3 regions of the Caldanaerobacter sp. genome follow, and region 3 is predicted to be linked to each of the others. Evidence: riboswitches for the same ligand, from Rfam matches in the RefSeq annotation. Region 3 holds a riboswitch; each other region holds the start of a gene.
The links. Region 3 has a riboswitch for cyclic di-AMP ahead of ACPLVE_RS05425 (ABC transporter substrate-binding protein). Riboswitches for the same ligand answer to the same signal wherever they lie in the genome.
Positions count from the first base shown of each region.

Region 1 (7,911 bases), on a different contig from region 3:
GGGATTCTTTTAAAAGGGCAGTCGTAGAAAACTATGGTATTTTTGACCCAACACCTCAAGATTTTCTGCGATTAGGATACGAAAGGCAAAAAGAAACCCTTTCTGCACTAAAATACCTGGGTGTAAAGAAAGAAAACATAATATTTTTAGGATATCCCGACAAAGGCCTAGCAGCATTATGGTGGCAAAATTTTGAAAAACCTTTGTTAAGCTATGGAACCAAAAAGACTTGCTCACCTTATGTAAATTCTTATTCAAAATGCGCTAAACATATAGGGAAAAATGTCTTAAAGGATTTGAAATCCATTATAGAAGGATATAACCCTACTTTGGTAGTATATCCTCATCCTAATGAACTCCATCCAGATCACTGGGCAACAAATAGTTTTGTAAAATACACGCTTTATACATTAAAAAAAGACCAAATTCCCCAGTTTTTGTACATTGTCCATAGGAACGACTGGCCCTTACCTTTACTAAAGCAACCTCACTTAAATTTAAATCCGCCGCCTTCTCTTTTAAAAACGGGAACAGAATGGCATTTATATCCTCTTTCTAAAGAGGAAGTAGAAAAAAAAGGTAAAGCCATAGCCATGTACAAAACTCAAATGAAGGTAATGAAAGATTTCCTGCTGGCTTTCGACAGGAAAACAGAGCTCTATGGCTTTTACAGTAATGGCAAATTGAAAAAGTACAATAAAAATTTGAATTTTGAAGAGTATAAAATAATATTGGATCCTGTGAAAGACAATTTGAGGGATTATGAAAACGGCAGTCTTGACATAATAGCTGTATATGGATACATGAAAGACGACGTCATGACCATAGCTATAAAATGCAGGGAAAAGGCAAGAGAAGAATATGAATACAGTGTGAATATCATATTTTTTGAAGATTACAAGGAAGTAAAAAGGCAAAGCATTAAATTTAAAAATAAAAAAATATTTCCTTTAAAAGCAAAAGGTTTCATAAAAAACGGAATATTATACATATCTTTTCCCGTAGATAAAGAATTTGACGCGATTTACCTCTCGGCATCTACTTTTTCAGGAAAAAAACTTGTCGATAAAACAGCATGGAAACTTTTAAAGAAAATTCAGTAGCCTAATAACCTGTAAGGGTTGCCCACTATTTTCCCTAAAGAATTAAATTTTTCTGCAAAACCTTTCTTGCCTATATCTAGAGGTTTTAAAAAAATCTCTATGTTATCTTCTTTCAAAAACACCCCCGACTCCACCATAGTATTGTCAGGCATTTTTATCCCTTCTAAAGCAGTCCCAATTCCTATATAACAGTTATTACCTATATGAGAATTGACTATAATGCTTTTGACATTCAAAATAGTGAAATTTCCTACATGGCACTCTCCCTTTATTATCACACCATTGGATATTATAGCTCCCTCTCCTATCGTGATTTGGGAAGCTCCTATAGTGTTGATGATTGATCCATCGTAAATCACAGCCCTGTCTTTTATGATTATTTTACCTACTCGATAATTATCATCTATTTCGTCTGCTCTTATAACAACATTGGGTCCGATATATACATTTTCTCCTACCACAATGTTTCCTATCAAAATAGCTGTATCATCTATATAAGAAGTATGAGATATTTGGGGATAATTTCCAAATATATCTTCTCTAATCATAATTTCACCCCATATAAGTTAATCATTATACCTGGTTATAACAGTTGTTTATATTATACCATAAAAAAAAGCACTTCACAACAAGAAGTGCAATTCTAAAAATAAAAAATTTCATTTTTTACATTCATTATTACTTCAATAATTTTTTCCGTCACGAGTTTGAAGATCTTTTCACCTTTTTCTTTTGTCGCAAGTGTAGCATCCCCTGACATAGCATTTTCATAAAGCGTTTTTCCCCTGTCTTTAAAATAAACCCTGTAAATAGGCTTCTTTATATTTTTTGTGGCCTTCTCCATCTTAACAAGTCTTTCATCGTAATACAAAATCGCTGACGTCTCGTCTTCTCCAGCATGTCCCTGCCCCTCTGTAATTGTGAGGATCTCTTTTGAAAAATCTAACCACCAGTTTATTGTAAGGACGGTCATCCCTAGTTGAACCAGCTTTTCACTGGCAAGGTTTAAAGCAGTGATATTACCCCCGTGCCCATTTAAAAATATAAGCTTTTTTAGGCCATTTTCATATAAACTTTTCCCAACAGCATATACATACTCTGCCAGCACTTCTGAAGGCACGTGAATTGTCCCGGGATAGACTGAAAGGTCATAGCTTTGACCATAAGGTATCTCTGGAGCAATCCACACATAATCACCAATTTTTTCTTCAATCATTTTACAAAAAAGCCTGGGAGAAAAAATATCTGTCCCAAGAGGAAGGTGCTGACCATGAGCTTCTACAGAGCCAACGGGCACTATTACTATATCTGATTTTTTTAAATTTTTCTGGAAGTCATCAGATGTATAATCCACTATGTACATAGAAACACCTCCAAAATTTTTCTAATCTAAAAATAACATTTTTTAGATATCAAAGCAAGCAATTCATAACTGAAAATAAAAGATATCTATGAGTTTATAAAAATTAAAAGAGGCGGTTATCCCGCCTCTGTCCTCTCATCGCCTTACTTCCCATAACAAAAAACCATATTACCTATCCTTGCCGCTATGGGTAAAGACCAAAGCCAAGCATTCGTAGAACTTTGATCAAAATAGTACAAGGCTCCGTTTGTTGGATCGATCCCACTCAAAGCATCTCTTGAAGCAGCTATAGCTTCTTTAGATGCAGGTCTATTTATCCATCCGTTTAATACAGGAGTAAATTGATAATTGCCCCACGCATCTACTTGATATATAACGTCTTTTATGGTGCTTGGGAAAATACCACTTTTAACTCTGTTTATCACCACAGCCGCTACCGCTACTTTGGCTTGATATGGTTCTCCATCTGCTTCTGCTGTAACAAGTCGTGCAAGAAGGTCAAATTCCTCTGAAGTGTAAGGTATTACGCTCCTTTGAACATAACCTCTGCTAACATCGTTATAGGTGCGAGATGAAGAATCAACAGGTTTTGGTATGATAAACACCTGACCAGGATATATGACATCACTTTTATAATCGTTTGCAGCTTTTAAATTATCTACAGTAATCCCATATTTTTTGGCTATTAAGTACAAACTATCGCCTTTTTGAACCACATATATGTTATCATTACCAGGCACTTGCAGCACTTGGCCAGGATATATTGTAGTAGTCTGTAACCCATTTAAAGCCATCAATTTAGTGTAAGTAATGCCATATTTTTGACTTATCCCCCATAAAGTATCTCCCGGTTTAACAGTATAAGTAGCGGCAAAGACAGTCTGAAATAAAAATAGCCCTCCGATTATCAATGCGATGAGAGGCTTTGCCTTGATATGAACTCTAGACATTACCTTACCCTCCTTTGCCTCCGGGGTTAGTTGACGGGTTCGGGTGAGGGCTACCCTACCACACAAATGTGGATTCACCCCCAAATTAACATCCCCCGTACCCCACTATTGGGGATTCGGCATGTTTTATCTAAATTATACACAGAATGAAAAATCCCTGTCTATATTAAACTGATGGGAATACAGTCATTTGCTGTCATTATCAATCGGAAACAACACTGTGAATTCCGACCCCTCTCCTACTTTACTTCTTACATGAATCTCTCCACCATGTTCCTCTACAATCCATTTTGCAATTGAAAGCCCTAAACCCGTTCCCCCTGTCTCCTTAGATCTGGCCTTATCTATCCTGTAAAACCTTTCAAAAATATGAGGCAATTCTTCTTCAGGAATTCCTATCCCATTATCTCTAACCTTTATATAAGCCCTGTCACTATTTCCTATCTCAATCTCTATCCTGCCATCCTTTAAAGTATATTTTGCTGCATTATCAACAAGAATCCTCAAAAGTTCTTTTATCAACCTTTTATCTGCTTTTATATTTACACTTTCTCCTTTCAACAAGATGTCCTTGTCTTCATAAATCAATTTAATCTCCGCGATTACTTCTTCTGCCATCTCTTTTAAGTCAAAAGTATCTTTTTCTAACTTTATCGACCTGTCGTCACCTCTAGCCAAAAAGAGAAGCTTCTCAACAAGATTTTCCATCTCAAGGGTTTGCTTTTTTATGGCTTTAATCCCTTCCTCCAATATCTCTTTATCCTCTTTTCCCCATCTATCCAGCATGTCTATGTACCCTTTTATTATAGAAATAGGAGTCCTTAATTCGTGGGAAGCATCAGAAACAAATCTGTTTTGACGTGCAAAAGATTCTTCAAGCCTGTCCAACATATCGTTAAAAGTCTTTGCAAGTCTCACAAGTTCGTCTTCTTTGCCGTAAACTTTAAGCCTTTTACTGAGTCTCTTAGCATCTATCTCTTTTACTTCTTTTATCATGTAATCTACCGGCTTTAATGCCCTTTTTGTGACTAAATAACCTGTTACAAAGGATATTAATATGCCAGCTCCATCGGCAAAAAACATCAAAATAAAAAGAAGCTTCAAAAAAGCATACTCATTTTTCATATCTTTTACAACCTGAATATAAAAAATAGAATTGTCTTTTTTGAATTTTGTATTTAAATAAACTAAATCTTTGTCGAACTCATCAATCTTAACGGGAACCCCTAAATTAATTGCATACGGAATATAAACTTCTTCTAAATTTTTTGATTGGTACACAATATTCCCTTTTGAATCGAATATTTTTACATAAATATTTTCATCTGCTATTCCAGAAAACACCATATCTTTTGGAATGCTGCTCATGTCTTTAGCCGATATGTCAAGCTTTGACGCTATAACTTCCGACTGAACTGTTACCTGTTTCATTGACTGATATATGAGGTAATATTTTAAAGTATAAAGCACTGAAGCATTTAAAAAAATTAACACGCAAGAAAAGACAGCAGAATAAAGAAGTGCTATCCTAAAGGTTATTCTTCTCGGCATCATCTAATCTTCATTCCCATCAACCCTCAAAATGTAACCCACACCTCTTATAGTGTGAATCAACTTCTTATCAAAAGGGTCATCAATCTTACTCCTCAAAAACCTTATATACACATCCACTACATTTGTATCACCGTAATACTCATATCCCCATACTGCCTGCAAAATCCTCTCTCTTGAAAGAGCAATTCCAGCATTTCTCATCAAAAACTCCAAAAGGTCAAACTCTTTTTTAGTAAGGTCAATTTTTATACCCTGTCTTCTTACTTCATATGTATTAAAATCTATAACAACATCCGCAAACTTCAATACTCCTCTTTTCGAAGGTAGATTTTTTTTCCTCAACGCAGCTCTTACTCGAGCAAAAAGTTCTTCTATGGAAAAAGGTTTTGTGACATAATCATCCGCACCTATATCTAAACCTTTTACCTTGTCTTTTACCTGATCCTTTGCTGTAAGCATTATTACAGGTATATCAGATTTCTCCCTTATCTTCTCTAAAACCTCATATCCATCTATCACTGGAAGCATTACATCTAAAAGTACGATATCATAATCTCCTTCTAAAGCTTCTTTCAACCCCGAAACCCCATCATATGCTATTTTTACTTCATATCCTTCGTGTTCAAATTCTAACTGTAAAAATCGAGCTATTTGTCTCTCATCTTCTACAATCAGTACCTTCTCCTTCATCGCTATCACCAATAAAATTATAGCATATCAAATGTCTTATAGAAATCGGGATATGAAATGTCGACGCATTCAGCCTTCTTAATTATGGTCCGACCTTCTGCCAAAAGGCCAGCAATCCACAAGGACATGGCCACACGGTGGTCGTTGTAGCTTTCAACTTCGGCTCCTTTTAAAAAGCCTGTCCCTTCTATAATCATTCCATCTTCTGTCTCAAAAATTTTAGCTCCCATTTTCCCAAGTTCTGATGTCATTGATTTTATCCTGTTGCTTTCTTTTACCTTCAACTCCTCCGCATTTTTTATCACAGTTATCCCTTCTGCAAAAACCGCTGCAACTGCAATAATGGGAATTTCATCAATAAGTTTAGGAATAAGGTCTCCGCCGATTTCTATACCCTTTAATTTAGAACTTTCAATTACAATGTCAGCTACTTTTTCATTATTTACATATCTTTCATTTATAAGCTGAATATTTCCTCCCATATCTCTTAAAACATTTATAATTCCCGTTCTTGTAGGATTTACATTTACATCTTTTATAATTACCTCTGAATTAGAAAGTAAACTCGCTGCTACTATAAAATAAGCAGCAGAAGATATATCTCCCGGCACTATAATTTTCTGCCCTTTTAATTTACTTCCCGGATAACAAAATATTTTCTTTCCGTCTATCTTTATCTTAGCACCAAAATTTTGAAGCATAAGCTCCGTATGATTTCTCGATAATGTAGGTTCCTCAATAACCGTCATGCCTTCCGCATAAAGACTTGCAAGCATTATGCTGGATTTAACCTGTGCACTGGCAATAGGCATTTTATACTCTATTCCTCGAAGTTTTCCACCTCTTATTTTGACAGGAGCAAAATTCCCTTCCCTTGCCTCTATCTTAGCTCCCATGAGAGTAAGAGGCACTATCACTCTTCCCATAGGCCGCCTCTTTATAGAATCATCCCCTGTGAGTATTGTCTCAAACTCTTGCCCTGCAAGTATTCCCATCAAAAGCCTAATTGTTGTCCCAGAATTCCCTACATCTAATATTTCACTGCTTTTGCTAAGGTACAATCCTTTTCCATACACTTTCACTCTATTTCCTTCTACTTCAATATCCACACCTAATTTTCTCATACACTCTACAGTAGAAAGAGTATCCTTAGCAACAAGGAAATTTTCTACTTCTGTTAGCCCTTCAGCTATTGAACCTATCATGATAGCTCTATGCGATATGGATTTGTCTCCAGGAACAGAAATAACGCCTTTTAGACTTTTCTTTTTTATTACCTCTACCTCCATCTTTTACACCTCAAACTTCTATGTTTTTCCTGTATTCTCTTGCCCTATTAAGAAAATCTACTAAAAAATCTTCATCTTCTTCCTCTAAATGCTGTATAAAGTCTTCAATGAGGTCTTTATAACTTTTAAGCAACTCAAGAAGCACTTCTTTGTTACTAAAAATTATGTCTTTCCACATTTCAGTTTGAGAAAGAGCAATTCTCGTAGTATCTTTAAATCCTCCTGCAGCATATTTTAAGGCATCTTTACACTCTCTATGCGCAAAATTAGAAAGTGTGGTAGAAATTATATGAGGAACATGACTTATAACTCCTACTATCCTGTCATGCTCATTATAATCTACAATGACAGGTTTTGCACCTATCTTTTTTATTATTTCTTTTACAAAAATCTCTAAAATTCCTTCTTCCACACTGTCAGAAGGAACCAAAAAATAAAAAGAATCTACAAAAAGGTCAGGGTGAGAATAATCGTACCCTGCCTTTTCAGTACCAGCCATAGGATGTCCTCCAATGAAGTAAAAATCCAGAGGTAAAAACTTCTCTATCTCTTCCATGACAACTTTTTTAGTGCTACCAACATCAGTTATTATACATCCCTTTTTAAGATGAGGATATATATTCTTAACATTATCAGCTATTTTCCCCACAGGAGTGCAGATAAAAAGAACATCTACTTCAAGTGCAAAATTTATTTCCCTGAAGGCTTCAGAAATTGTACCCTCTCTTAAAGCCTTATCTAAAGTTTTTGTATCAACATCCACTCCAATGACATCTATATCTGTATACTTTCTTAAAGCTTTTGCAATAGACCCGCCTATAAGGCCCAGTCCCACAACAGCTACCTTCTCTATCATGCCAGTTCCCGCCCTACAGCTTCAGCAATAATTTTTAATTCTTTCACCAAGCTCTCAAAATTGTCTGGGGTCAAAGACTGAGGCCCATCAGAAAGAGCATTTTTAG
Region 1 covers NZ_JBNATX010000017.1:17,817-25,727, forward strand. Annotated here, with positions in the region: gene ACPLVE_RS06470 (PIG-L deacetylase family protein) at 1-1,103, shown strand, start outside; gene ACPLVE_RS06475 (gamma carbonic anhydrase family protein) at 1,097-1,651, opposite strand; gene ACPLVE_RS06480 (creatininase family protein) at 1,747-2,466, opposite strand; gene ACPLVE_RS06485 (LysM peptidoglycan-binding domain-containing protein) at 2,610-3,416, opposite strand; cyclic di-AMP (ydaO/yuaA leader) riboswitch at 3,417-3,548, opposite strand; gene ACPLVE_RS06490 (ATP-binding protein) at 3,603-4,967, opposite strand; gene ACPLVE_RS06495 (response regulator transcription factor) at 4,971-5,660, opposite strand; gene aroA (3-phosphoshikimate 1-carboxyvinyltransferase) at 5,678-6,949, opposite strand; gene ACPLVE_RS06505 (prephenate dehydrogenase) at 6,960-7,805, opposite strand; gene aroF (3-deoxy-7-phosphoheptulonate synthase) at 7,802-7,911, opposite strand, start outside.
Region 1: linked by a shared signal. The riboswitch ahead of ACPLVE_RS06485 (LysM peptidoglycan-binding domain-containing protein) and the one ahead of ACPLVE_RS05425 (ABC transporter substrate-binding protein) in region 3 are both predicted to bind cyclic di-AMP.

Region 2 (7,911 bases), on a different contig from region 3:
TTGGCGAACTTACTACCATTGCAGATTATTTTATAATAGCAACCGGTAAATCTAGTACACATGTGCAGGCATTGGCGGATGAGGTGGAGAAAAAATTGGGAGAAGAAGGTATATTTGTGGACCATGTGGAGAAAGACTTTGCGTCTGAGTGGATTTTAATGGATTATGAAGACGTAGTGGTTCACATTTTTCAGCAGGAAGCAAGGGAATTTTACAGTCTTGAAAGATTATGGGCAGATGCTAAAGAGATAGTGCTTGACAACAGAGGATAAGGCATGTATAATAACGTTAATAAATTTTTAATCATTTCTTTTTTCACATCCGCACACAATCTGGTATAATAGGGGGATTCAATCCGATGGGTACTCATCCGCTTTTAAAAAGTATTGCGCCTATAGTAGAAAGTCTTGCAAACACATTTGGGAAAAATTGCGAAGTAGCTCTTCACGACCTTTCATCACCTCAAGGGCCTATAATTGCCATTGCTAATGGGCACGTTACTGGGAGAGAAAAGGGGAGCCCTTTGCCTGATGTGATTCAAAAGGCATTAAAATCAGACAGTTTAGAAGACATGATTAATTTCAAAAACAAGTCCAGAGACGGGAAGATATTAAAATCTTCTGCTATTTTTATAAAAGACGAAAATGGGAAAGCTGTAGGTTGTTTGACAGTAAATATAGACATATCGGAGTTTATTCTTGTAAAAAATACTTTGTCAGAATTCTGTGAAATATCAGAGCCTTCAGAGGAAAACAAGGAATCTTATACAGGTAGTGTAAGCGATGTTTTAGAAAGTATAGTGAACACGACATTGGAAAGTTTCGGAAAACCTGTAAATTTCATGACAAAGGAAGAAAAAGTGCAGATAGTTAAGATGCTGGATGCAAAGGGTACCTTCCTTATAAGAGGTGCTGTAGACTATGTGGCAAAAATTTTGTGCGTGTCCAGATACACTATTTACAACTATCTGGATGAAATAAGAGTAGGAGAAGATTTTGGAAAATACTGACACCTGATTCCTTTATTTTACTTTACAAACATTTTATTTTATGATATAATAAAAACGGGTTTTTGTATAATTGAATAACATGCTAAACGCTGAATTCGTTAAGAAGCGGGGGACCCACTCTTTTGGGGTGAATCCATCTTTTATAAGATGGTAGGGTTATCTTTCGACCCGAACCCGTCAGCTAACCCCGTAAGCGTTGAAAGAGAAGGATGATAGCATGTAAGGTGTCTTATTACCTTTTTGACACCGAAAATAAAGCTATAGAAGTCCTTCTATAGCTTTTTCATTTCTTTGGCAAGGGGGTGGGTATAGGCATGAAAATGCCTTATTTTGCTGTAATCGGAGCGGGTAACGGGGGGCAGGCAATTGCCGGACATCTTGCATTAAAAGGATTTAAAGTAAATTTATACAACAGAACTTATGAAAAATTGATTCCAATAATACAAAAAGGTGGTATAGAACTAGAAGGAGAAGTTGAAGGATTTGGGAAGTTGAATCTTGTCACTGACGATATAGCCAAAGCTGTAAAAGATGCAGATATGATACTAGTAGCTGTGCCTGCATCTGCCCATGCCACGATTGCAGAAGAGCTTTTGCCCCACTTAAAAGAAGGTCAGATAGTAGTATTAAATCCGGGAAGAACAGGGGGAGCATTGGAAGTTCACAACATATTTAAAAAGAGAAGTGATATAGAAGTTGTCGTTGCTGAAACCGATACTTTTATCTATGCTTGCAGGTCTTCTAATGGTAAGGCCAGGATATATAAGATTAAAGACATAGTGTCAGTTGCTGCAATTCCTAAAGATAAAACGGAAGAAGTAGTGGAAATTCTCAATATCGCTTTTCCACAGTTTGTAGCTGCTGAGAATGTGTTAGAAACCAGCTTCAATAATTTTGGAGCAATTTTCCATCCTGCTCCAACGCTTTTAAATGCTGCCAGGATTGAGACTACTAAAGGAAATTTTGAATACTACAGAGAAGGGATTTCACCTTCTGTCGCTAAAATCCTTGAAAAGATTGACAATGAAAGAATGATGGTAGCAAAAGCTTTAGGCGTAAAAACTATCTCTGCTAAAAGATGGCTTAAAGAAAGTTATAACGCTGAGGGAGATACTCTTTATGAAGCTATACAGAACACAAAAGCTTATATAGGGCTTATGGCACCTGATACTGTAAATTGCAGGTATATTTTTGAGGATGTTCCTATGAGCCTTGTTCCTATCTCTTCTATCGGAAAAGAAATAGGTGTGAAAACACCTACAATTGACGCGATAATACATTTGGCTTCTGTAATGCACGGAAAAGATTACTGGGAAATAGGAAGAACTGCTGATAAACTCGGAATAAGTGGAATGTCTCCTAATGAGATCATAGAACTAGTAGAAGGGAAGAGAAAGGAGGTTGCGACAGCATGAGAAAGCTTATTGTTGCCGGTTCAATTGGAAATTGTGTTCATGTTGCTGGCGTGTATAATTTCTTAAAGTTTGCAGAACAGCAGGGTTATGAGACAGTGTTTTTGGGGCCAGCCGTTCCAATAGATAAATTGATTGAGGCTGTAAAAGAGTATCAACCTGAAATTGTAGGGGTAAGTTACAGACTTACTCCACAAGCTTTGGAGAACTTGTTAAAAGAACTTAAAGATAAGATAGAAAGGAATAATTTAAAAAATATCAAATGGGTATTTGGAGGGACAGAACCCAATGCAGAGGTCGCAAGAAGATCAGGGATATTTTCTGCAGTTTTTGACGGCACAAAAGGAGACGAGGAAACTATCAATTTCTTAAGAGGAGGAATTTCATTTTTTCAGAAAAGAGTTTTTGCAGATACTCTGATTGGAAGGATTGAGGATAAATTCCCCTATCCCATCATAAGACACCACTTTGGACTTCCTTCATTGGAGGATACCATAGAGGGTGTCAAAAGAATAGCTGAGGCAGAAGTTTTAGACGTGATTTCCATAGCTCCTGACCAGAATGCACAAGAGCACTTCTTCGATAAAAAATACGATCCAGCTCTAGATGGAGCAGGAGGAGTTCCTATAAGAAAAGAAGAGGATTTAATACGAATATATGAAGCATCAAGAAGGGGTAATTATCCACTTTTGAGGTGTTATAGCGGAACTAATGATGTTTTTAAGATGGCAGAAATGCTTTTAAGGACTATAAAAAACGCATGGGCTGCTATACCATTGAGCTGGTACAATGTGCTTGACGGGAGAGGCCCAAGAGATGTAAGAACTTCCATAAGGGAAAACCAGCAATTGATGAAGTGGCATGCAGAAAGAGGTGTGCCTGTAGAAGTAAATGAGGCTCATCACTGGAGCTTAAGAGATGCCCATGATGTTATAGGGGTTGTAACTGCGTTTCTTGCGGCATATAACGCAAAGAAAATGGGGGTTAGGGATTATGTAGCACAGTTTATGTTCAATGTTCCAGCTTCTATTTCCCCTAAAATGGACTTAGCAAAGATGCTTGCAAAAATAGAACTTATAGAGGACTTAGAAGATGAAAACTTTAGAGTGATAAGGCAAGCAAGAGCAGGTCTTGCAAGTTTTCCCTCTGACCTTTTAGAAGCAAAAGGACAGCTTGCTTCTAGCGCATATTTATCTATGGCTATTAAACCTCACATATATCACGTAGTTGGATATTGTGAAGCTCACCACGCGGCAACGCCTGAGGACATAATTGAAAGCGTGAAAATAGTAAAGGCTGTGATAAAAAATACTATGTTTGGAATGCCAGACTTGACTAAAGACGAAGATGTGATAAAGAGGAAAGAACAGCTCAAAAAAGAAGCAAGGATTTTGCTTGAGGCTATAAAAGAAATAGCGCCCCATAGTGAAGATCCATGGTCTGACCCGGATGTTTTGGCAACAGCTATAGAAATAGGTCTTTTAGATGCACCTCATTTAAAGGGTAATAAATACGCCAAAGGAGCTCTTCAGACAAAAGTTATAGATGGAGCCTGCTATGCCTATGACTACGAAAAGCATAGGATCATACCAGAAGAAGAAAGGGTAGAGAAGATTTTAAGAGAGTATAAAAAAGAACGCTCCCTTTTGTAAATTAAATTTAGGAAAAAGAAGGGCGCGAATTCTCTTCTTGCGCCCTTTTATTTTTGCATTTCCAAAGCAATAACTAAACTTGGGGACCTTTTACAAGCATTAACACAAAATGCTATTTAAGCTAAAAAGGACTTTGCCAACAAACTTAAAGGAGGGATGTGTCCCCTCCTTTTTAGTATTTGTTAGAAAATATAAATCTTTTTCTTTGCTTTATTTTTTGCCTTCTCCAGAGAAGAAAAGCTAGGCTAAAAGAAGCTATGCCAAAGATCAATTTTAGAGGATGTGCAATAGGATTTTTTTCCTTTTCGTTGTAGTAATTCCCCAAAAAGTTTTTATACACATCTTCTGAGGCAATTAGCGGGTTTGTTCCTATCTCCTTTCCATCAAGTGTGTATTTTATATATCCTAAGACTTTACCTTTTTGAATGGGAGCTTTTATGTCTTGTTTTAGTACAACTTCTGTTTTTATGGCATTTTCTTTACCTTTTGGAACCTCATAATAAAAGTCCTTTTGTGCAATTAAAGGAAGCTTAAATCCGCTTTTCCCAAGATCTATAGAAGTTATCACCTCGCCCTTTTGTGTTACTCTTACAAGGGAAAAGTTTTGAAAACCGTAATCTAAAAGCTTTATAGTATCTGTCCAAATGTTTATGCCTTCATCTCCCATTATAACAGATATAAGCCTGTGCCCGTCTCGCGTTGCAGAAGCCACCAACACTTGTCCTGCAGCTACAGTGTAGCCTGTTTTTACGCCATCGGCTCCCTCATAATAGAAACGAGAAGGTTTAAGTAAGCGATTGCTTATCCATAGGTCTCTCGGTTTGTCGAACTTGTTTGTCGGAGGGATTTGATAATGGAGAGTGCTCACAATTTTCCTAAATTCTGGATTTTGCATGGCATATCTTGCAATTTGTGCCATATCATATGGCGTAGAATAATGATTTTCATCAGGCAATCCATTTGGATTTACAAAATGGCTGTTGTAAGCACCTATTTCCCTCGCTTTTTCGTTCATCATTTTAGTAAAATTTTCTACACTTCCACCTATATGCTCTGCAATTGCTATTGCAGCATCGTTTGCAGATTCTAACATCAAAGCATAAAGCAACTGTTCAAGGGTGAGCTGTTCGCCCGGAGATAAAAATATTGAATTTCCTTCAATTTTAGTTACATTTTCACTACAGGTTACAATATCATCCAGTCTTCCTTTTTCTAAAGCAAGTATAGCAGTCAAAATCTTCGTAGTACTTGCTGGGTACATTCTTTTATGCATGTTTTTGTCATATAGTATCTGACCTGTAGTGAAGTCTATCAATACTGCGGTAGGTCCGACAATTTCTGGAGGTTTCAAAGTTTCTGCGTATGCTGAGATTGACAAAAAAGAGATTATAATTATCGCGAAAAAAGCTATTAATCTTTTAGTCATTTTCGCGCCTCCATTGTATTGTTCATAATTAAAGTATACCAAAAAAATGATAAAAGTAAAAAGGAATTTTTTAATGGGTGTAGAAATAAATAAAGGAGCTTGCAAAATGAGGTGATCTTATGGTACAATTTACCAAAAGACAGCAGTACGCCATAATAATCCTTTTGTCTGTAATATTGCTTTTTTCTGGATATGTAATGTATAGAAATAGCCAGCTGAAGGCCGATTTTATTGTAGATACTTCTCAATCTGAGTTAACAGCTGAAAAGGCCTCAGAACATGAACCTATTGAAATAAAGGTTTATGTTACTGGAGAGGTGAAAAATCCAGGGGTTTACATAATGAAAGAGGGAGAGAGGGTGATAGATGCTATAGAAAAAGCAGGAGGAGTGCTTGAAGAGGCGGATTTATCTAATATCAACTTGGCTCAAAAGGTAAAAGATGAACAAATGATAAAGGTATTCAAAAAAGGAGAAAAAATTGAAAATTCTCCTTTATATGTTAATTCTTATTCAAATTCAAAAAAAGTGAATATAAATACCGCTACAAAAGAGGAACTTCAGACTCTGCCCGGCATTGGTCCAGTTACTGCTGATAGGATCATAGAATTCAGGGAGGCTAAAGGACCCTTTAAAAAGATCGAAGATATAATGAATGTTCCTAGAATTGGTCCTAAAATGTTTGAGCAGATAAAGGACAAAATTACAGTAGATTAAATAGGATTTAGTTCCATATGGAACAAAAAATTACATATAAATGAGGGGTGCTATGAAAAGGATAATTTCGATTGCATTGACAAGCATCTTTATAATTAACTTTCTTATAGTGAAAGGCCAAGAGGGAGAATTAGGGGAATTTTATCAATTAAAACAAAAGGAGCAGGAGGTCATTATAGAAATATTAAATCTTGATGTAGAAAAACTAAAATCCCAAAAGAAGTTGGAGGAGATTACAGCAGAAATAGAAAAACTTAACGTAGTAATTGAAGAAAAAGAAAAAGAAATTGACAGGGTTTCTAAGGATATAGAAAAAGAAAAGATTATATTGAATAGCTGGTTTAGGTTTTTATATATGTCAGGTACTAATGCAATTTTGTCTTTGTTGTTGATGGCAAAGGATGCAACGGACCTCCTTCACAGGCTTATCTATATAGATGTGGTTACAAACTATTATTATGACAAACTTGAAAATCTTTATAATCTCGTGAAACATAAGAAAGAGGAAGAAAAACAGCTTGCTCAGGAAAGGGAACTCCTTTTACAAAAGCAGGAAGAGGAAAAAAGTGTTATAATAAAATTAGAGGAATTAAAAAGAAGCAAAGATGAGGTGCTTAAGGAAATAAAGGCTAAAATAGAAAATTATCAGAGGATATTAGAAATTGTGGAAAATACAAGTTCTTCTCTTTCTTCTTTGGATTTTCTGTTAAGTAGTATTCCTAAACTTCCCTGGGAAAAGCTTCAACCTCATGATGTCAAGCTTTCATTTTTTAGTGCTGAAGCTACCTTTTATGATAAGGATGTGACGAATCTTTTTCGTTCTTACGATGAAAAACTGAGACAGGTAGAAGTTTATTTCATAAACGGCGGTTTTGAAATAAAGGAGGAAAACAAATACGATGCAAAAGGGAAATTTGAGATAGAGGATAACAAGATAAGATTTGTGTTTGATTCTATAAAAGTTCAGGGGATTATGATTGAAGGTAACCTACTTCAAAAAATGGTAGAGGGATATGATACAACGCTTAGTTTTAATGTTCCTTTAGAAGGATGGAAATTAAATCATATCTCTTCAGAAGATGGATATTTGAAGATTCTGTTAAAAAAATAACCCCTCTTTATTATCAATCAGAGGGGAGACTGCTTTTCCTTGAATGAGCTATTCTAGCGCAAGCGGCAGCAACTATGGCAGCTACAAGGTCATCTATGAATGTATTACACCTTTTTTCTTTTTCTGCATTTAATTTTCCTATTATTCCGGGCTTGACTTTGTCAAGATATCCGAAGTTTGTAAGCCCTATGGAGCCATACACATTTGTTATTCCTAGGGCAAGAATTTCGTCTATGCCGTATAAGGGTTCATCCCTTTTTAGAATGGAAAGCAAGGGTTCTTCTAAAAGGTCTTGTTCAGCTAGTTTATCAAGAGCTATTCCGGTAAGGATAGCATTTTGTACTTCTCGTTTTTCCAAGACATGATGCAGGTTTTCTGCGCATTCTTCAATGGTGAGGTCTTCATAATATTTTTTCTGAAGGTCTAATACTAAAACGGCCATATCTTCAATTTGAACGCCTCTTTCTGCAAGCAAATTTATTACAATGTCTTTCATAAAAACAGCTCCTTTAAAAAATTTTTACAATACCAATTATACCACATTTTTATTTCCTTGAAAAAATAAATCAGTTAAAGTATAATCAA
Region 2 covers NZ_JBNATX010000008.1:30,804-38,714, reverse strand. Annotated here, with positions in the region: gene rsfS (ribosome silencing factor) at 1-272, shown strand, start outside; gene ACPLVE_RS04345 (helix-turn-helix transcriptional regulator) at 359-1,009, shown strand; cyclic di-AMP (ydaO/yuaA leader) riboswitch at 1,087-1,219, shown strand; gene ACPLVE_RS04340 (NAD/NADP octopine/nopaline dehydrogenase family protein) at 1,324-2,424, shown strand; gene ACPLVE_RS04335 (cobalamin-dependent protein) at 2,421-4,073, shown strand; gene ACPLVE_RS04330 (D-alanyl-D-alanine carboxypeptidase family protein) at 4,246-5,499, opposite strand; gene ACPLVE_RS04325 (helix-hairpin-helix domain-containing protein) at 5,619-6,215, shown strand; gene ACPLVE_RS04320 (coiled-coil domain-containing protein) at 6,268-7,326, shown strand; gene ACPLVE_RS04315 (phosphatidylglycerophosphatase A family protein) at 7,340-7,822, opposite strand.
Region 2: linked by a shared signal. The riboswitch ahead of ACPLVE_RS04340 (NAD/NADP octopine/nopaline dehydrogenase family protein) and the one ahead of ACPLVE_RS05425 (ABC transporter substrate-binding protein) in region 3 are both predicted to bind cyclic di-AMP.

Region 3 (7,911 bases):
ACAATCGTACGTCCTAGTGTAGTTTTCCCACAGCCACTTTCTCCAACCAGCCCCAGAGTCTCCCCCTTGTTTATGTCAAGGCTTATATCATCAACAGCTTTTACAACCCTTTTCTTTTTCTTAGCTACAAGCTTCATTAACAAGTCTGGCTCTTCTATGAAATATTTCTTGAGATTTTTTATTTGAATAAAAGTGCCATTTCCCATATCTAACACCCCATCTTTTAGAGGTACTTTATACACCTCACAAGTTCTCCATCTGAAACCTCAATTAAAGGAATGGTAACTTCTTTGCATTCTTCCACTGCTTCTTCACACCGCTCATAAAAAGGGCAGCCTTTAGGTGAAAGAGAAGCCAAATCCGGGACATTTCCCGGTATAGCGTAAAGTTTTTCTTTTTTCCGAGTTATTTTAGGTATAGACTTCAAAAGCCCTTTTGTATAAGGATGCTTTGGTTCTTCTATTACTTTGTCTACAGGTCCTTTTTCCACTATTTGCCCGGCGTACATGACAGCTATTTCATCGCAAAACTCCGCCGCCACTGCCAGATCATGAGTTACAAAAATTATGGAGGTGCCGTTTACCTCATTTATTTGTCTCAATAAATCCAAAATTTGTGCCTGAATTGTCACATCAAGTGCAGTTGTAGGTTCATCTGCCAGAAGTAGTTTAGGATTACATGAAAGAGCAATAGCAATTATAGCTCTTTGCTGCATACCTCCACTGAACTGATGGGGATAAGAAAAATATCTTTTTTCAGGATATGATATCCCGACTTTTTCCATAAGTTCTACTGCCTTTTCATATTCTTTTTTTCTTCTGTCCCTTTTCCTGAGAAAACCTAATATACCTTCTTTTTCAGGCTTTATTATATTGTGAACCCTCAAGGATTCCCTTATCTGCTCTCCTACAGGAAACACTGGATTTAATGTGGTCATTGGGTCTTGAAATATCATGGCTATGTCCTTTCCCCTTATTTCTCTCATCTCTTGAGCCGATTTTTTGAGAAGGTCCTCTCCTTCAAAGAGAATTTCCCCTTCTACAATTTTACCCGGGTAAGGGACAAGCCTTAAAATAGAAAGCAAAGTCATGCTTTTCCCTGAACCCGATTCTCCTACAAGGCCTAAAATTTTCCCTCTTTCAAGTATTAGGTCAATCCCATTTACCGCTTTTACTAATCCCCTATCTGTCTCAAAAGTCACTTTCAAATTTTTAATCTCAAGCATTTATTCACTTCCTTCCACTTTAAGCCTCGGGTCTAATATGTCTCTTAATCCTTCTCCAAAAAGGTTGATGCTAAGTACCAGTATCACTAAAGCTATGCCTGGAAGAGTAGATATCCAGTAGGCGTCAAATATGTGGTTCCTTCCTGAATTTATTAAAGAACCCCATGTAGGAATATCCGGCGGCACACCTAAACCTAAATAGCTCAAAGATGCCTCCATAATTATCATGTATCCCATTCTCAATGTGGCAAGGACAAATATTGACTGGAATATATTAGGCATAATTTCTGATACAATTATCGCACCATTGCTTCTACCCAAAGCCTGAGCAGCTTCTACATATTCTTTATTTTTCTCCTCCAAGACTTCACCTCTTACTAATCTAAAAAATTCCACCCAGCTTTTAAATGTCAGAGCTAAAATCAAATTCCAGAATCCGGGCCCCAAAACTGCCATTACTCCAACTGCAAATATTAAGAAAGGAAAAGAAAGCAAAAAATCAGCAAAGCGAGAAATCACAGTATCAATTGTTCCTCTGTAGTATCCTGCAATTGCTCCTAAGAAAGTCCCAATAGATGCTGAAATTAAAACAGTCAAAAAGCCGACCAGTATTGATATTCTAGAACCGTATATAATCTGTGTAAGCAAATCTCTTCCTACCTGATCAGTTCCCAGTGGATGTGCCCACGTTCCTCCACTCCACACAGGGGGCAATAGTCTTGCTGAAAGGTCTGAGTATTTAACGCTGTAAGGTGAAATAAAAGGTGCGAATACAGCCATTAAAATATAGGCTATAATTGTAAGCATTCCAATTAAAGCAGTTGGATGCTTTTTTATCTTCCCTAAAAGGCTTAAAAGGTTAGTTATTAAATTTGATTTTTTATAAGATACTTCGTAGTACTTTGCAGGCACTATCCCATTTTTTATAGTCATTTAAACACCCCCTACAGTTCAATCTTGGGGTCCAGATAAGTGTAGAGTATATCTACCAAAAGGTTTGCTATGACAAAAGTAAAGGCATAAAACATTACCACTCCCTGCACCAGTGGATAATCCCTGTCAAATATCGCAGTCACAACAAGCCTGCCTATTCCAGGCCATCCAAAGACATTCTCAACTATCATATTGCCTCCCAAAAGTGCACCCACTTCCATGCCTAATACCGTGACTGTCGGAATCAATGCATTTCTTACAGCATGCTTAAGTATTACTAATTTCTCAGGCACTCCCTTAGCCCTTGCGAAGACTACATAGTCATTTCTTAAGACCTCCAGCATACTGGACCTCATGACTCTTGCCAGAACAGCTGCTAAAGGAGCTGCTAAAGTTAGAGCAGGCAAAAAAAGATGCCTTATACTGCTTAAAAAGGCTTCCCAATCTCCAGCAAGAAGAGAATCAATAGTGTAAAAACCTGTTATTCTAGGTATATGAAGTAGAAAATTTATTCTGCCCTGACTCGGAAGTAAATTTAACTTAGCCGAGAAAATTAGAATGAGTATCAATCCCAGCCAGAAAGAAGGCATTGATATTCCTGTAAAGGATATTGCCATCATACTTCTGTCAATCCAGGAATTCTGCTTGACAGCAGATATAATCCCTATGGGAATACCTATTAAAATCCCGAGGGTTAATGCAGCCAGAGCAAGTTCAATTGTGGCGGGTAAAGTTTCTTTAATAAGTTTAATTACAGGAACTCCCTTTGTTATAGACTTTCCCAAATCTCCCTTTAAAAGATTTGCAAGGAAAATGTAAAGCTGTGTATATATCGGTTTGTCAAGATTAAACTCCTTCTTTAAAAGTTCTATATCCTGCTGTGACACCATGCTTTCTTTTCCCATCATTATGTCAACAGGGTCCCCTGGCGTAAATCTCATAAACACAAACACCGTTATAGCTATTGCTAGCATTATAGGAATTGTGTAAAATACCCTTTTTAAAACCTTAACTTCCCTCATAAAAATTCCCCCATCCACTTTAGAGCAAAAAGGGGTACCCCCTTTTTGCTCATTCAGAAAGCTTTACTCTGTGCATATTTTCTCTGCTGTCCATACTTGGCTTCCAGTTTTCTACATTTTTAGTCGCTGCTTCTACAGTCTTTAAAGAATATCCAAACACCCATGGAGCATCGTCATATATTATCTTCTGAGCCTTGTAGTAAAGCTCTTTTCTTTTAGCATTGTCCGTCTCTTTTGCCGCTTCATCTAAAAGCTTATCAACCTCTTTATTGCTGTAGAAAGAATAGTTTCCTCTTTCACCTGTCTTTAGCTTTGGATTTAAAAAATCAAATGGATCAAGATACGCATTTCCCCAGTCAGTAAGATATAGCTGCCTGGTGCCTTTCTGTATCTCTGACTGCAAAACTCCCCATTCCCAAGTCCTTACAGAAGCTTTTATGCCCATTTTTTCAAGCATGTTAGCTATAGCCAAGGCTTCCTCTTCTCTAAAAGGCTGCGTATCTATGACAACTTTCAAATCAGAAACTCCAGCCTCTTTTAAAAGCTCTTTTGCCTTGTCAGGATTGTACTCATAGGGCTTTAAATCAGTATTTGCAGCAAAAGCATATGGAAGCATTGGCCCTGCAAGTCTTACCCCATAACCTTTGTAAATCTCTTTTACAATAGAATCCATGTCTATTGCATAATTTAAAGCCTGTCTTACCTTTGGATTATCAAAAGGTGGCATTTTGTTATTTATCTCGAGTATATACACCCTTGTCCCCATGTTTTCTTTTACCTGTATGTTTGGATTTTTCTTTAGCCTTTCTATCATGTCAGGCGGGATATACTGAACTATATTTACCTCTCCTTTTTCCAAAGCCGCTATTGCAGTAGAGGGCTCAGGTATCATTCTGAATACAACTCTTTTTAGACTTGGAGGACCAACAGGGGGAATGTCTGGAGAACCACCGTAATATCCATCGTACCTTTCCAAAACTATCTGCTCATCCAATTTCCCAGATACATACTTAAAAGGTCCTGCTCCTATAGGATGCTTTAAAAATTCCTCGTACCCCACTTCTTCATAATATTTTTTTGGTATTATCTGCTGATGAACCAGTGCCTGAAGCAAAACCGGAAAAGGCTCTTTTAGTATAAATCTAACCGTATAGTCATCGATCTTTTTGACATCTTCCACAGGTCCCATCAAGCCTTTTCTTGGAGAAGTTTTCCCTTCAAGTCCCCCCTCTTTTATTATTCTATTAAATGTAAATACGACGTCATCGGCTGTAAGAGGGTCTCCATTTTGAAAAGTCACACCTTTTCTTATTTTAAACTCCCATTCTGTAGGCGATATAACTTCCCAAGACTCTGCTATTTCAGGGACTACTTTTCCATCGTATGTACGCGTCACAAGCCCATCAAATATGTTTCTTATTACTGTCTCAGTCTCTCTATCTCTGTAATCGGCCGGATCCAATGTCACAATGCTGCCCTTATTCAAAGCTATTACAATGGTTCCCCCATCTTTTTCCGAAGTTACTTTCTTAGAGGATGTACATCCCCCTAAAACGAGCAAAAGTGATAAAAGAAGTGCCAAAAGGATAGCAGTTTTTTTCATAATAAAATATACCCCCTTAAATGTAAATTTATGGTAAGGACGGGGGTATAAAAAGGCCGCTGAAATATCCAGCGGTCCTGGATATTTCTCCTTCCCACGCTTGCGAGGTTAGCTGACGGGCTCGGGTCGAAGGAGTAACCCTACTCTTCCCGTAAGAAGAGATTCGCCCCAAAAGTGTGGGTCCCCCGCCCCTTTTCGGGTTCAGCGATAACGATTAAGTTGTTTATTAAATTGTACCATACTTTTACCAGTTAGTCAAACACAGAATATCTCTTCTCTTCTTCAATTTCTATACTTCCAATAAGCCTTATGTCTCTCGAAGAAGAACCAATTCTTACTAGATATTTCCCTCCTTCTAAAAGCCAATCCTTCCCATCAAAACTTGCAAGACTCTTTAGAGGAATCTCTATTTTTATCTCTTGACTCTCTCCCGGATTTAAAAGATGGGTCTTTTCAAAACCTTTCAATTCCTGATAGGGCTTGTCAATTTTACCTTTAGGCGCTTTTATGTATACCTGTGCCACCTCTTTTCCCGGGCAATTGCCAACATTTTTAATTTCAAATTCCACTTGTAAAGCCTCATCTCTTTTCTCGATTCTTAAGCCTTTGTATTCAAATTCCGTGTAAGACAGGCCAAAACCAAACTCATAAGCAACCTCTTTCCCGAAAGTGTCATAATGCCTGTAGCCCACATATATATCTTCTTCATACACTACTCTTTCCGGGTTTTCTTTTGGCTCTCCTGGATAGGTCCATGAAGGCACGTCTTTGTAATCCATCGGAAAAGTAGTAGGCAACTTGCCAGAGGGATTAATTTCCCCAGAGCATATATCTGCAGCCACATACCCTGCTTCTTGACCCGGCTGCCACAAAAGAAGTATTCCGTCTACAAAATCTCTCCAACTTGCCACCTCTATAACTCCTCCTATATTAAGCATGACGCAGACTTTTTTCCCCTTCAAGTGAAAAGCCCTAGAGACTTTTATTATGAGATTCTTTTCATCTTGTGTAAGGTAGTAATAAGAATAAGGTATGACGCGGGATAAAGCTTCTTCATCTTTTACCCATTCAGAGGTAGGAATTGGATAACCTTCTCCCAGAGCCCTATCTATCCCCTCACTCGAACTTCTCGTTATCACTATAATTCCTACCTCATTCCTTTCGGCAATTCTCTCTAATTCTATTTCATCGAACCAGTCCTCTGGAAGCTTCGGAAGAAGCCAATTTCCAAAAGCCTTCGTAGGCTTATATTCATCCTGCCTCATCTTTTTTACCTTCTCTTCATATGTCGCCGCTAACTCCTCGTCTACGCTTAAGCCTCTTTTTCTAAAACCCTCCAATATGCTAACCACATATTTAGGATTGGTATTTCCACTCCCAAGTCCTCCCTTGAAAGTCTCAATCTGTCCTGTACCAAAAATCGCTAATTTTGCACCCTTGTATAAAGGTAGAACCTTATCATTTTTTAAAAGAACTACTCCTTCTGATGCCGCTTCATAAGAAATCTTTGCATTCTTTTCCAAATCCGGCTTATCAGAATAGGGGTGCTTTTTAAAAGAAATAGTATTTGTTAAAACTTTTAAAATTCTTCTAACCCTTTCATTTATAATCTCTTCCGTTATGAGTCCCTTCTCAAGAGCTTCCTTTATCTCCTCGATATCCCTTTTTCGTTCCGGATACCTTTGCTGGCTTTCCCCAGGCATGATAAGGTCATTTCCAGCTTTTATTTGACAAGAAGCACTGTCCCCCGCGTACCAATCGCTCATTACAAACCCTTCAAATTTCCACTCTTCTTTCAAAACCTCAGTCAAAAGCCACTCATTTTGCGAAGCGTGATAACCGTTTAGTTTGTTATAGGCGCTCATTACCGTCCAGGGTTTGGCTTTTTTAATTGCTATTTCAAACCCTTTTAAATATATTTCCCGCAAAGCTCTCTCAGATATTATCGTATCAATCGTGTACCTTTTCGTTTCCTGTTCGTTTCCTGCAAAATGCTTGAGACAAGCCCCAACCCCTTGACTCTGAACCCCCTCTACGAAACTAGCCGCCATTTCCCCAGTAAGAAAAGGGTCTTCTGAATAGTACTCAAAATTTCTGCCGCACAACGGATTTCGATGTATGTTCATTCCGGGAGCCAGCAGGAAATCCACTCCATACTCTTTTGCTTCTTCTCCCATGGCTTCTCCAACTTTCCGTGCCATTTCTCTATTCCAGGTAGAAGCTATCATAACAGCTACAGGAAAAGCAGTAGCATTTTTCTCGATCCTCAATCCTGCAGGGCCATCGGCATGAACCGTAGGCGGAATCCCAAGTCTTTTTATCTCCCTTGTCTCTCCAGCAGCCCCTCTCACTCTGGAAGGAGGGTTGCCAAACTCTCCAGGTGTACCTATCCCTACCAACAAACTAATTTTTTCATCGATAGTCATTTCTGAAATTATCCTATCAATATCCACTACTAATCCCCCTTTTGATAACGAATTCTTGCCTTACATAGATTTTACTATAGCCTAGATTTCAAGTCAAAAAATTTTTAACAGTCTTTTCGGCTGGGAATTGTGATATAATTATTTTGTGAAAACAAATAAAAAAAGGAGTAGAAAGTCGTGACAAAGAGCCTTAAACTTCGCACTTTTTTTCTTTTTGTATTTTTTCTAATCCTTTTTTCCATACTTATAGGAAGGCTTGTGTGGATACAGGTAATAAACGCTGAAAAGCTCTCCCTTGCCGTAGAAAGACAGACAACAGCGGACATAATAATAAGGCCGCAGAGAGGAAATATCTACGATGTAAACGGCAATATACTCGCCTGCAATATACCTGCTGCGGATGTATACGCTTCTCCAAAATACATAAAAGACCCCGAGAAGGCTTCAGAAGAACTGTCAAAATATTTATCTATCAGCAAAGAAGCCCTCTTCAAGGTTTTATCTAAAAAAGATTTGGAATGGACAGTGCTTGAAAGATTTGTTCCAATGGAAAAAGCTTTATCTATAAAAAAGCTTAACATTTCTGGAATATACGTAGAGAATACTTCTATGAGAAACTATCCAAATGGCACAATGTTATCTCAAGTCCTTGGTTTTACTGGGGTTGACGGATACGGCCTTTATGGACTAGAATACTCTCTT
Region 3 covers NZ_JBNATX010000012.1:31,597-39,507, forward strand. Annotated here, with positions in the region: gene ACPLVE_RS05405 (ABC transporter ATP-binding protein) at 1-206, opposite strand, end outside; gene ACPLVE_RS05410 (ABC transporter ATP-binding protein) at 224-1,225, opposite strand; gene ACPLVE_RS05415 (ABC transporter permease) at 1,226-2,158, opposite strand; gene ACPLVE_RS05420 (ABC transporter permease) at 2,170-3,180, opposite strand; gene ACPLVE_RS05425 (ABC transporter substrate-binding protein) at 3,230-4,783, opposite strand; cyclic di-AMP (ydaO/yuaA leader) riboswitch at 4,866-5,000, opposite strand; gene ACPLVE_RS05430 (beta-glucosidase family protein) at 5,035-7,209, opposite strand; gene ACPLVE_RS05435 (peptidoglycan D,D-transpeptidase FtsI family protein) at 7,387-7,911, shown strand, end outside.